3 regions of the Streptomyces sp. NPDC028289 genome follow, and region 1 is predicted to be linked to each of the others. Evidence: riboswitches for the same ligand, from Rfam matches in the RefSeq annotation. Region 1 holds a riboswitch; each other region holds the start of a gene.
What was found. Region 1 has a riboswitch for cobalamin ahead of ACZ4UV_RS18620 (ribonucleoside-diphosphate reductase subunit alpha). Riboswitches for the same ligand answer to the same signal wherever they lie in the genome.

Region 1 (4,204 bases):
CGCCTGCTGGACGGGGACGGTGGCTCGGGCCTGGGCGGCGCGGGCGATCCGGGTCGCCGGGCGCGAGCGCAGGTAGTACGTCGTCTTCAGGCCCGACTTCCAGGCGTACGCGTACATCGAGGAGAGCTTGCCGATGGTCGGCGTCTCCAGGAAGAGGTTCAGGGACTGGGCCTGGTCCAGGTACGGGGTGCGGGCGGCGGCCATGTCGATCAGGCCGCGCTGCGGGATCTCCCAGGCGGTGCGGTAGAGGTCGCGCACCTCCTGCGGGATCCAGACGAAGTCCTGCACCGAGCCGTTGGCCTCGCGCAGCGCCTCCCGGGTGCGGGCGTCCCAGACGCCGAGGTCCTTGAGGTCCTGCACCAGGTAGGAGTTGACCTGGAGGAACTCACCGGACAGCGTCTCGCGCTTGAAGAGGTTCGAGACCTGCGGCTCGATGCACTCGTACACGCCCGCGATCGAGGCGATGGTCGCGGTGGGCGCGATGGCGAGCAGGAGGCTGTTGCGCAGGCCCGTGGTCGCGATCCGCGCGCGCAGCGCCGCCCAGCGCTCCGGCCAGGTGAACTCGACGCCGTAGTGGTCGGGGTGCAGCACACCCTGCGCGGTGCGGGTCTTCTCCCAGGCCGGCAGTGGACCGTTGCGCTCGGCGAGGTCGGCGGAGGCCTCGTACGCGGCGAGCATGATCCGCTCGGCGATCCGGGTGGAGAGGGCCTTCGCCTCGGCGGAGTCGAAGGGCAGCCGCAGTGTGAAGAAGACGTCCTGGAGCCCCATCGCGCCCAGCCCCACCGGCCGCCACCTGGCGTTGGACCGGCCGGCCTGCTCGGTCGGGTAGAAGTTGATGTCGACGACCCGGTCGAGGAAGGTCACGGCGGTGCGGACGGTCTCGTCGAGCCGCTCCCAGTCGATGTCACCGGCCGTCGTGTCGACGAACGCACCGAGGTTCACGGACCCCAGGTTGCAGACGGCCGTCTCGCCGTCGTCCGTGACCTCCAGGATCTCCGTGCAGAGGTTGGAGGAGTGGATGACATGGCCGGGGGTGGCCGTCTGGTTGGCGGTCCGGTTGGCCGCGTCCTTGAACGTCATCCAGCCGTTGCCGGTCTGCGCGAGGGTCCGCATCATCCGGCCGTACAGGTCGCGGGCCGGGATGGTCCGGCGCGCCAGCCCCGCCGCCTCGGCCCTGCGGTAGGCCGTGTCGAACTCCTCGCCCCACAGGTCGACGAGTTCCGGTACGTCGGCGGGGGAGAAGAGCGACCACGGCTCGTCGGCGTTCACCCGGCGCATGAACTCGTCCGGGACCCAGTGCGCGAGGTTCAGGTTGTGGGTGCGGCGGGCGTCCTCACCGGTGTTGTCGCGCAGCTCCAGGAACTCCTCGATGTCGGAGTGCCAGGTCTCCAGGTAGACCGCGGCGGCGCCCTTGCGCCGGCCGCCCTGGTTCACGGCCGCGACCGAGGCGTCCAGCGTCTTCAGGAACGGCACGATGCCGTTGGAGTGCCCGTTGGTGCCGCGGATGAGCGACCCGCGCGAGCGGATGCGGCTGTACGACAGACCGATGCCGCCGGCGTGCTTGGAGAGCCGGGCGACCTGGTGGTAGCGGTCGTAGATCGAGTCCAGCTCGTCCTTCGGGGAGTCGAGGAGGTAGCAGGACGACATCTGGGGGTGCCGGGTGCCGGAGTTGAAGAGGGTGGGGGAGGACGGGAGGTAGTCGAGGCGGCTCATCAGCCCGTAGAGCGCGGCGACTTCGTCCACCGACCTGACGGTGTCGTCCTCGGCGAGACCGGCGGCGACCCGGAGCATGAAGTGCTGGGGCGTCTCGATGACCTTGCGGGTGATCGGGTGCCGGAGCAGGTACCGGCTGTGGAGCGTACGGAGGCCGAAGTAGCCGAAGCGGTCGTCCGCGGCCGGGTCGACGAGCGCGTCGAGGCGGGCCGCGTGCAGCCGGGCGAACTCGGCGGTGCGGTCGGCGACGAGGCCCTCGCGGTGCCCCACCGCCACGGACTCGGCGAAGGACGTCACGCCCTGCGAGGCGGCCTCGGCGCGGATGGAGACGGTGAGCAGACGTGCGGCCAGCCGCGAGTAGGCGGGGTCCTCGGAGATGAGACCGGCGGCGGCCTCGGTGGCCAGCTCGCGCAACTCCGACTCGTCGGCCCGCGCGGACCGCCCCCGCAACGCGGCGGCGGCGACCCGGCCGGGGTCGGCGTCGGGGAGGTCGGCGGTCAGCTCGGTCAGGGTCCGCAGCAACGCGGTACCGGGACCGTCGTCCGCCGCGGATTCCACAGAGCTGGTCGCTGAAGCCGGGTCGGCTGGCGCGATGGTCACGTGGGGCTCTCCCTCGCTGGGCACGGGCCTGGCGGAGGGCAGGGGGCAGCACGAGCGCGCGGGCACGCGTCGAGACCCTGGCCCACTCCACGAGGCCCGGACGTCAGAACGCCCGAACCGGGTGGCTGGGCGTGCTGTCGGCAGGTCCTCGGACTGACTCCTGTGCACGAACATGCACAAGTACACCGTTGCGGGACAGTTCCGGATTCACACCGGATTCCCCTGCGGCGACAGCGAGCATGAGCATACATCTGGTGCCGGGCCGCGATGCCACCCCCAGATGTTGTGTCGTGGCGGTGTCAGAGCGTCAACTCGTAGGTGAGGAGAGTGATGTCGTCCAGGTGCGGCACGGGATTCCAGTCGCGCTCCGGTGTGCGGACGAAGCCGAGGCGCTCGTAGAGCCGGTGGGCGGTGTGCATGCCGCGCTGGCTCGACAGGACGACGGCCGTGCAGCCGTCCGTGGCCCGGGCGCGGTCGATGCAGGCGCGGACGAGAGTCTCGCCGGCACCTCGGCCGCGGGCCTCGTGTGCGACCGCGAGCGCCCTGATCTCGGCCTCGCCGGGGCGGGCGATGTCGGCGATCGGGCCGGGGCCGGGGACGAAGGTGACGCCGCCGAGGAGTCTTTCGCCCTCCACCGCCACGAGCACCTCGGCGGCGGCCGCCCTGCTCGCCACGTCCTTCAGCACGGGCAGGTACGCGTCGCCCTCGCCGTAGTCGAGGAGGCCGTCCCGGAGGTAGGCCTGGGCGGTGAGCTCGCCGAGTGCGGCGTGTTCGGTGGGGTCCACGGGCCGGATCGTGATGTCCATGGTGCGAGTCTGCCGGACTCCCGCATGCGGGAACCTCCCGTTTTCCCCGGTGGGGCGCCCGGGTTGCGGGCTGTGCCGGGAGTGCTTCCATGGAAGGAGGTGCCGGTGCCCGCGGGGGCCCTTCGTTCCGAGAACCACTCCGGGAACGCGCGAGGAGAAGGCACCATGACAAGGGTCGTCCGTCACCCGCCCGGCAAGGAGCTACCGCGCGACGCGCCGATGGCGACACTGGGCCTGCGGCGCGCGGGCAACCGGGTCGGAGACGGTCTCGTGGGCCGCTGGCACGCCCTGACGATCCGTATGGAGGCCCACCGCGGCGCCACCCGTCCCAGGAAGTGGCACCGGTGGGTCTCCTACGCCAACGTCACCAGGGCGATCTGGATCGTCGCCGTGCTGGCACTGCTCGCCTGGATCGTCGAGGGGCTGTACATCCTCTTCAGCGGCAGTACGACCTGGTTCGAGGGATGGCGGCGGCACAACGACGTCGGCTTCGAAACCGTCATCAAGTTCGTCGGTCCGATCCTCGCCGCCTCCGTCGCCGCCGCACTGTTCCTGTTCTGGTGGTACCGCTGGACCAAACGGCGTTATCTCGCCAAGGCGCTGCGGGATCCCCGCAAGCTGGTGCCCACCGCGGGCCCCGACACCGCCGAGATCGTGGGCAGGGACGAGGTCGCGCAGGTCATCGCCGAACGGCTGCGGGAGCGCGACACGCGTCGGCCCTATCTGCTGGTCGGCGGCGTCGGCGCCGGCAAGACCGCCGTCCTCGTACGGCTCACCGAACTCCTGGCCCACCAGAACGCCGTCCCGGTGCCGATCCGGCTCCGCGACGCGGTGGACGGTGCCGACCTCAACTTCGAACTCCTGGCCAGGCGGCGCTTCGCGGACGAGGCGCCCAAGGGCATCCTGGCGCGCACCAAGACCGACCGGGTCTGGCAGCAACTCCTCGCCGACGACAAGCCGGTCGTCCTCGCCGACGGTCTGGAGGAGGCCCTCCTCGACGACGGCCACCAGCAGCAGAACCGGGACAACATCATCCGCCGGGCCATCGAACGCGCCCACGAGGAGAAGCTGCCCCTGGTCATCGC
Region 2 (4,204 bases), on a different contig from region 1:
CTCCCACACCGGCCGCCGGCCCGAGCGACGGTCCGCTGCCCGGCGTACCCCCGGCCCCCGCCGTCGCCGTCACCTTCTCGCCGCAGCCCCGGGAGGGATACCCCCCGATCGCGCACAACAACGCGTTCGTGTCGTACCGCAGCGGCTTCGCCACCGCCGCCAGTGCCGCCGCCGTCGTCGCGTCCTCGGACACCACCGCGCAGGCTGTCCGCCGCGCAGGCGGCCGCTCTCCCGAGGGCGCGTCCGCCGTCGTACCGAAGTCGACGACCAGCCCCACCCGTTTGCGGCCACCGACGGCGGGGGTGTCCGCACAGATCGTCCCGAAGTCCGCCGTGCCGCGCGGCTGCGACGCGTCCGCCGAGTCCTCGCTCACCGCGAAGCGGAACCCCTCGACCGACCCGTCGGCGGGCTGAGCGGTAGAGGGGCCCTGCGTGGCGTACGTCCAGTGCGCGCCGTCCCGCTCCCAGAAGGACCAGTAGCGGTAGCCGGTGGCCGCCGCAGGCCCGGCGGCCGTCGCGCACAGCGTCAGCGCGGCCAGGAGCAGCAGCGCCGCACGACGGACCGCGGTCACGGCTGCTGCTGCTTCCGGCGGCCGCTGAACAGGAAGCCGATGCCGATACCGGCGACGAGCCCGGTGCCGACGATCCACCACACGCTGTTGCCCGACTTCTTCCCCTCGCTGTGCTTCTCGGCGTGCTTCGCGGTGGCGGCCTGCGGGGCCGGTCCCGTCGCGTCCAGCGCCGTCACCAGGTTCGTGCCGCCGAAGTCGCGCGGGTCCGCACCCGTCGCGTGCGCGGCGAGGACCAGCTCGGCGTAGGCCGCGGGCCCGCTCTGCGCCGCCCACGGCGCGGCGTGCGCCTCCAGCCAGGCGTACGGCTTCCGCGCCTGCGCGGTCCAGCCCTGCGCGGCCAGGGCGACGACCGCGTCGGCGGTGTTGCCGTAGTCCGGCTGCGGGGTGGCGCCGGGGAGCGCGGAGACGAGGTGGCCGGTCGTGGACATGGCGTCCGCCAGGTACGCGGCGCCGTTGCGGGCCACCTCCTCCCGCGTGAGCGTCTTGCCGGAGTCGGCGCACGCGGGGCCCTTCGCCGGGGCCTTCCCGGCCGTCGTCACGAACCCCTTGCCGAGGGCTCCGAGCACGCCGGCCGCCGTCGCGTCCGCGTTGGCGGCCAGCTTCCCCTGCTTGTCCGGCTGGTAGGCGAGAGCACCGCCACCGTCCTGGCCGCACGGGAGGGACCACTTGGCGAGGAGGTCGTACGGCGACCTCGGCGCGCTCGCGCCGGCCGCCGCGAGCGCGCCGACGACCACGCCGGTGGAGTTGGTGTCGCTGGGCGAGCCCGGGGTGTAGCCCCAGCCGCCGTCCTTGTTCTGCTGCGACTTCAGCCAGGTCACGGCCTTGTCCGCGGCGGCGTCGTGCCCGCCGACCGCTTTCAGTGCCTGTACGGCGGCGGCCGTGCTGTTCGTGTCGACCGTCACCTTGGCGTCACAGGCCGCCGTCGGCTCGGCGCGGAACGCGGCGAACGCGCCGTCCGCGCACTGCTGCCCGGCCAGCCAGTCCACCGCCTTCACGGCCGGGGTCACCCCCACCGCGCGCTGGGCCAGCAGAGCGAGGGACTGGCGCCAGACGCCGTCGAACTTGGGGTCCGTAGCGCCGTACAGCCCCGACGGGAGCACCGCCGACGCGGACGGTGACGGGGACGTGCTGCCGGCGGCCAGTGCGGTCGTCGCGGGCGTGGCGGTACCGATGACGGCGGTGGCGGCCAGCACTCCGGCGGTGCGGCGGAGAACGGTCATGGTCGGCGGGTGCCTCTCCCTGCGGGGAGCCGGGCAGCGCGGGAGACCCCGGCGGCTCGGCTCCGTAAACCTCGACGGTGCCGTGCGACGACGGGTGCCGGCGCACACGAGCCGATCAACGTCCCGGGCGCGGCGGTCCGGCTTGCCACGGGGCGTGTGGCTCACGGTTGCGGGTCAGCGCCGGAATTGCACCGGCTTCCCCCCGTACGGGTGATGACGACCCGGCTACTTTACCGGCCGCCCCGGGGAAGCTGAGAGGGGGCTGTGCGGGGACCGTTTCGTTATGGTCCTGCCATGACGGGGAGACTGCTCGGTTCAGGGCGTTCGGCCGACGTGTACGAGCTCGACGAGGCCTGGGTGCTGCGCCGGGACCGGGACGGCTGGGGGGACGCGGCCGCCGAGGGCGCGGTGATGACGTACGTACGGGAGTACGGGTACCCGGCGCCCCGGGTACGGCCCACCGGGTCCCGTACCGAACTGGTCATGGAGCGGCTGTCCGGGCCCACCATGCTGGCGGCGCTGCTGGCGGGGGAGACGGGCCCGGCGGAGGGCGGTGCGCTGCTCGCCTCGCTGCTGCGGGAGCTGCACACCGTGCCCGGCCGGGACCCGGCCGACCCCGGCGTCCGGGTCCTCCATCTCGACCTGCATCCGGACAACGTGATGATGACCCCCGACGGTCCCCGGGTCATCGACTGGAGCAACGCCGAGGACGGGCCGCCCGGACTCGACTGGGGCATGTCCGCGGTGATCCTCGCCCAAGTGGCCCTCGGCGCGTACCCGTTGGCCCATGACATGCTGACGGCCCTGCTCGCCGACCCCGGCGAACTGACAGAGGAGGGACTGACGGAGGCCCTGCGCCGCCGGGCGGCCAATCCGACGATGAGCCGAGGGGAAGTCGAAGTGCTCGGTGCGGCGGGGCAGTTGATACGGTCGATCGCCTTCTAGCCTTCGAGCACCGATCCCCGCGTGAAACCGTGGCTCCGCTCCACTTTCGCCACGTGCAGGGTGTAGCTCTCGTACCACTCGGCCCGCCCGCGCTGCTGCGCCGCGCGATGCTCGGCGTCGGTCCGCCACCGGGTGAGCGCCTCGGCGTCGCGGAAGTACCCGACGGTGATGCCCAGCCCGCCGGGAGTCTGCGCGTGGTCCATCCCCAGGTAGCCGGGGATGTCCTTGACCAGGTCCTCCATGCGTGCGTTGGTCTCGCTGTAGCCGCTCTGGTCCTGGGTCCGCACCGTGGTGAAGACGGCCACGTAGTAAGGGGGTTCGTAGGCCTCGACGGGCGCGACAGGCGCTTCCGGGTGATTGCTCATGGCGGCACCGTAGGGCGGGACGCGCCCGGCGATCCAGTTTCTTTCCCGAACGGGATGCACACGGGATCGAACTCCTGACTCTTTGCCAAAACCCTTAGGCCGCGTTCGCGAGCGGGGTGATCTCCGCCGACAGGTGGCGGGCCATGCGGCGCAGTGCGTCGTCGCAGGCGTTCGGGGTCTCGCCCAGCGCCACCCAGAGGGCCAGCCGGTCGGCGGCGGTGGCGTGCGGGCCCGCGGTGACGTGGGTGCCGGTGTGCTGGGTGAGGAGCATGCGGTCGGCGCCGGACTCGTGGGCGGCGTCGGGGGAGAGGTCCAGGCGGTCGAGGCGGCCGGTGGCGGCAGGGTAGGCGAACTGGATCGCGGCCGCCCGCTGCCGGGTGGGCGTCGTGTCGGGCACCTCGCCGGTGGCGAGGGCGGCCGCGGCCTGGGCGAGGTCGACACCGGTGGCCCGCTTGACGAGGAGCGGGATCAGGTCGCCCGGCAGATGCGGGGCGACGTCGGTGACCCGGGGGCCGCGGTCGGTGAGGGTGAGGCCGATGTGCAGGACACCCCGGTCGACGCCGAGGGCGTGCACGGTGCGGTCGACGGCCAGGCGCAGGAAACGGTTGTGCAGCAGGCCGTCGTGGGCGTGCACGGTGTGCCGGAGCGGCTGCCGGGCGGGCGCCGGGCCCAGGGTCGTACGGGTGATGGCGGCGATGCGGATCTCGCCGTCGAGGACGACCGTCTCGGCGGAGACGCGGGGCGCGCCGGGGGCGTCGAGGTCGCCGGGGTCGCCGGTGGGAACGGTGCGGGCGGCCAGCAGCGCGCGCAACGCGGGCGGGTCGGTACAGGCTTCGGCCGCGGCGAGGGAGGGGCCGGGCAGCCCCAACTGCCCGGCGATCCTCGCGGCGGCGACCGCGTACTCGCCCGAGTAGGTCAGCACGCCGCGGACCCGGTGCCGGGCCGCGAACCGTACCACCGCCGACGCTGTCGCGCCGCCTTTGCCGGGGTCCGCCGCGAGGTGACCGGCCAGGCACGACTGTGCCCAGGCGGGCGGCGCGGCGTCCACCAGCAGCACCGGGCGGGCCGCGGCGATGCGCGTCAGCACGAACTCGTCGTACGCG
Region 3 (4,204 bases), on a different contig from region 1:
GTCTGATCGGCGCCACCGTCGCCTCCGCCGGCTTCGGCGCGGTCCACGGCGACGTGCTCGTCACCAAGGTCCTGCTCCCGGCGGTCGCCGCCCCCGTCGTCGCCGGCCTCGCGGCGACGCTCTCCACCCGCCTCTCCTACACGCTCTCGAAGAACGCCGAGGACGAGGCCACCCGCAAGGGCTACCGCGCCGGCCAGATCGCCTCCGCCGGCCTGGTCTCGCTCGCGCACGGCACCAACGACGCACAGAAGACGATGGGCATCATCACCCTCGCGCTGATCGCGGGCGGTGCCATCGCTCCCGGCTCGAACCCTCCCACCTGGGTCATCCTCTCCGCGGGCCTCGCCATCGCGCTCGGCACCTACATCGGCGGCTGGCGAATCATCCGCACCATGGGCACGGGCCTGACCGACCTCCAGCCGCAGCAGGGCTTCGCCGCCCAGACCAGCGCGGCCACCGCCATCCTGGCCTCCTCCCACCTCGGTTTCTCCCTCTCCACCACGCACGTCGTCTCCGGTTCCGTGATGGGCGCGGGCCTCGGCCGCAAGGGCGGCACGGTCCGCTGGTCCACCGCGACCCGCATGATGGTCGCCTGGGTGCTCACCCTCCCCGCCGCCGCGCTGGTCGGCGCGCTCGCCGAGTCCGTGACGGACCTCGGCGACTGGGGTACGGCGGTCGTCGCCGTCTTCCTCGTCGCCTCCAGCGCCGCGATCTGGAAGCTCTCCCGCCGCGAGGTCGTGGACAGCAGCAACGTCGTCGGCACCGAGGAGCCGGCCGGTGTGGTGACCACGGCGATCGCCGCCGTGACCCCGCCGCCCGCGGGCACGGTCGCGGTCACGGTCACGGACGACCTGACCGCCACCATCCCCGCCCCTGCCTCCACCTCCGCCCCGGCCGCTCCCGCGACCGACCCGGCCGCCACCGTCTGACCCCGAGGAAGAACCGACATGAACATCGACTGGGCAGCCATCGGCTCCGTCTTCGGCGTCAGCCTCGTGGCCACCGTGGGCCTGGTGACCCTCTTCACCCTCGGCATCAAGGGCCTCTCCGCCCGCGAACGCGCCACCGCCCAGGGCGGCTCCGCGGCCCTGGCCGTCACGGCCGCCTACCTCTGCTTCGCGGCCTGCGCGGCGGCCGTGGCGTACGGCATCCACCTGATCGTGGCGAAGGCCTGACACGAGAAGGCCCGTCGCTCGAAGGCCCGGCGCAAAGGGCCTCGTCGGCACCGCGAAGGCTCCTCTCCATCCCCCGGAGAGGAGCCTTCGGCATTCCCCACAGGCCCCGCCGGGCAACTGGTGTGGGCCTTCCCACACACTCCCCTCGCAGGTCAACGCCAGGTTGACGGGTCTTCCGGGGGCGTGGTGGACTTCCGGAGCCATGTACGGCGGCAAGAGAGGAAGCCGGTGTGAATCCGGCGCGGTCCCGCCACTGTCACCGGGGTAGCAATCCCCGGGAGCCAGGAACTCTCACCGCCGGTCTCGTCGAACCAGGGCGCGGACACCCTGAGTGAGGACATAACGCCATGCGCGGCTGCCGATCGAGGTTGAGTACCCGGCCCGTTCCCGACCCCGCGGCCGGCTGAGCCGATGGGTGCCGATCGCGTCTTCGCGTACGGCGCCGCCGCCGGCCTTCTCGGTGATCTGCTGCTCGGCGATCCGCGCCGGGGGCATCCGGTCGCCGTGTTCGGACGGGTGGCCGGGGCCGTGGAGCGGGTGCTGTGGCGGGACCACCGCGGGTGGGGCGCGCTGCACACCGCCGTGTGCGCCGGCGGCGCCGTGGCGCTGGGTGCCGTGGCCCAGCGGATCGTACGACCGTCCACCGCCGCGTCCGTGGTCCTCACCGGCGCGGCCACCTGGGCCGTGGTCGGCGGTACTTCGCTCGCGCGCGAGGCCCACGGCATCGGGCGGGCCCTGGAGGCCGACGATGTCGAGGCCGCCCGCGCCCGGCTGCCGCATCTGTGCGGACGGGACCCGCAGGCCCTGGACGCCGACGGGATCGCCCGTGCGGTCGTGGAGTCCGTCGCCGAGAACACGAGCGACGCGGTCGTGGGCGCGCTGGTGTGGGGAGCCGTGGCCGGCGTCCCCGGGCTGGTGGGGTTCCGGGCCGTCAACACCCTGGACGCCATGGTGGGGCACAAGTCGGCCCGGTACCGGCGGTACGGGTGGGCTTCCGCGCGGCTGGACGACCTGGCCGGGTGGCCGGGGGCACGGCTCACCGCCGTGCTGGCCGCGGTGGCCGGGGACGACCGGCGGGGGGCCGTACGGGCCTGGCGGGCCGACGCGGCGAAGCATCCGAGTCCCAACGCGGGGCCCGTGGAGGCGTCGTTCGCGGGGGCGCTGGGGGTGCGGCTCGGGGGGACGTTGTCGTATGCGGGGCGGGTCGAGCACCGGCCCGTGCTGAACCAGAAGGGGCGGGCCGTGGAGGTCGTGGACATCGGGCGGGCGGTGCGGCTCTCCCGTCGTGTCGGTCTGCTCGCGCTCGGCGTGACCGTCGCCGCGCGCCTCGTCGCGAAGGGACGTACGTCATGAGCGGTGGCCTCCTCGTCGCCGGTACCACCTCCGACGCCGGGAAGAGTGTGGTCACCGCCGGTATCTGCCGGTGGCTGGTGCGGCAGGGTGTGAAGGTCGCGCCGTTCAAGGCGCAGAACATGTCCCTCAACTCCTTTGTCACGCGCGAAGGTGCCGAGATCGGGCGGGCGCAGGCCATGCAGGCGCAGGCCTGCCGGGTGGAGCCGACCGCGCTCATGAACCCCGTGCTGCTGAAGCCCGGCGGCGAGCAGAGCAGTCAGGTCGTGCTGCTCGGCAAGCCCGTCGGCGAACTGAGCGCGCGCGGCTACCACGGCGGGCGGCAGCAGAAGCTGCTCGGAACCGTGCTCGACTGTCTCTCCGAGTTGCGGGGCACGTATGACGCGGTGATCTGTGAGGGGGCCGGCAGTCCGGCGGAGATCAATCTGCGCCGGACCGACATCGTGAACATGGGGATCGCCCGGAATGCCGGGCTGCCCGTGCTCGTCGTCGGTGACATCGACCGCGGTGGTGTCTTCGCCTCGTTCTTCGGGACCGTGGCGCTGCTCTCGCCGGAGGACCAGGCCCTCGTCGCCGGGTTCCTCGTCAACAAGTTCCGCGGGGACGTCTCGCTGCTGGAGCCGGGCCTCGACATGCTCCACGGGCTCACCGGGCGCCACACCTACGGCGTCCTCCCCTTCCGGCACGGCCTCGGCATCGACGAGGAGGACGGGCTCCGGGTCTCCCTGCGCGGGACCGTGCGCGAGTCGAACGTCGCCCCGCCCGTCGGGGAGGACGTCCTGCGGGTCGCCGTCTGTGCGATCCCCCTGATGTCCAACTTCACGGACGTGGACGCGCTGGCCGCCGAACCGGGCGTCGTGGTGCGGTTCGTGGACCGGCCGGAGGAGCTGGCCGACGCCGACCTCGTCATCGTCCCCGGCACCCGGGGGACGGTCCGCGCCCTGGAGTGGCTGCGGGAGCGGGGGCTGGCCGAGGCGCTGCGGCGCCGGGCCGCCGAACGACGGCCGGTGCTCGGCATCTGCGGTGGCTTCCAGATCCTCGGGGAGCACATCGAGGACGAGGTCGAGAGCCGGCGGGGGCGGGTGGAGGGTCTCGGGGTGCTGCCCCTAAGGGTGCGGTTCGCCCCCGAGAAGATCCTTACCCGGCCGGAGGGGACGGCACTCGGCGAGCGGGTCGAGGGGTACGAGATCCATCACGGGGTCGCCGAAGTCGTCGGCGGCGATGCCTTCATCTCTGATGACAGAGGACACAGCCTGGACGGCTGCCGGGTCGGGCAGACCTGGGGCACGCACTGGCACGGCTCCCTGGAGTCGGACGGTTTCCGCCGGGCCTTCCTGCGCGAGGTGGCGGCCGCCGCGGGCCGCCGGTTCGTACCGGCCCCCGACACCTCGTTCGCCGCGCTGCGCGAGGAGCAGCTCGACCGGCTCGGCGACCTGATCGAACAGCACGCGGACACGGACGCGCTCTGGCGGCTCATCGAGTCGGGCGCGCCGCAAGGACTGCCTTTCATCCCACCGGGAGCGCCCGCATGAGCACTGTGTTGTTGTTGTCGACCGCCGACACCGATCTGCTGGCGGCCCGGGCCGCCTCCGGTGCCGACTACCGGATCGGCAATCCGACGCGCGTCGACGTCGCGGAGGAGCTGCCCGCGCTCGTCGCGGGCGCGGACATCGCCGTCG

Region 2: it holds a riboswitch for cobalamin, as region 1 does, so the genes downstream of both, ACZ4UV_RS03285 (prenyltransferase/squalene oxidase repeat-containing protein) here and ACZ4UV_RS18620 (ribonucleoside-diphosphate reductase subunit alpha) in region 1, are expected to answer to the same signal.
Region 3: it holds a riboswitch for cobalamin, as region 1 does, so the genes downstream of both, ACZ4UV_RS00255 (cobalamin biosynthesis protein) here and ACZ4UV_RS18620 (ribonucleoside-diphosphate reductase subunit alpha) in region 1, are expected to answer to the same signal.

What each region holds. Positions count from the first base shown of each region.
Region 1 is NZ_JBVHTI010000003.1:986,583-990,786, forward strand. It holds gene ACZ4UV_RS18620 (ribonucleoside-diphosphate reductase subunit alpha) at 1-2,313, opposite strand, end outside; cobalamin riboswitch at 2,436-2,560, opposite strand; gene ACZ4UV_RS18625 (GNAT family N-acetyltransferase) at 2,613-3,119, opposite strand; gene ACZ4UV_RS18630 (NACHT domain-containing protein) at 3,285-4,204, shown strand, end outside.
Region 2 is NZ_JBVHTI010000001.1:734,834-739,037, reverse strand. It holds gene ACZ4UV_RS03290 (SCO2322 family protein) at 1-571, opposite strand, end outside; gene ACZ4UV_RS03285 (prenyltransferase/squalene oxidase repeat-containing protein) at 568-1,791, opposite strand; cobalamin riboswitch at 1,906-2,048, opposite strand; gene ACZ4UV_RS03280 (phosphotransferase family protein) at 2,086-2,736, shown strand; gene ACZ4UV_RS03275 (antibiotic biosynthesis monooxygenase family protein) at 2,733-3,101, opposite strand; gene ACZ4UV_RS03270 (hypothetical protein) at 3,196-4,204, opposite strand, start outside.
Region 3 is NZ_JBVHTI010000001.1:46,598-50,801, forward strand. It holds gene ACZ4UV_RS00245 (inorganic phosphate transporter) at 1-929, shown strand, start outside; gene ACZ4UV_RS00250 (hypothetical protein) at 948-1,175, shown strand; cobalamin riboswitch at 1,346-1,485, shown strand; gene ACZ4UV_RS00255 (cobalamin biosynthesis protein) at 1,587-2,528, shown strand; gene ACZ4UV_RS00260 (cobyric acid synthase) at 2,525-4,057, shown strand; gene cobN (cobaltochelatase subunit CobN) at 4,054-4,204, shown strand, end outside.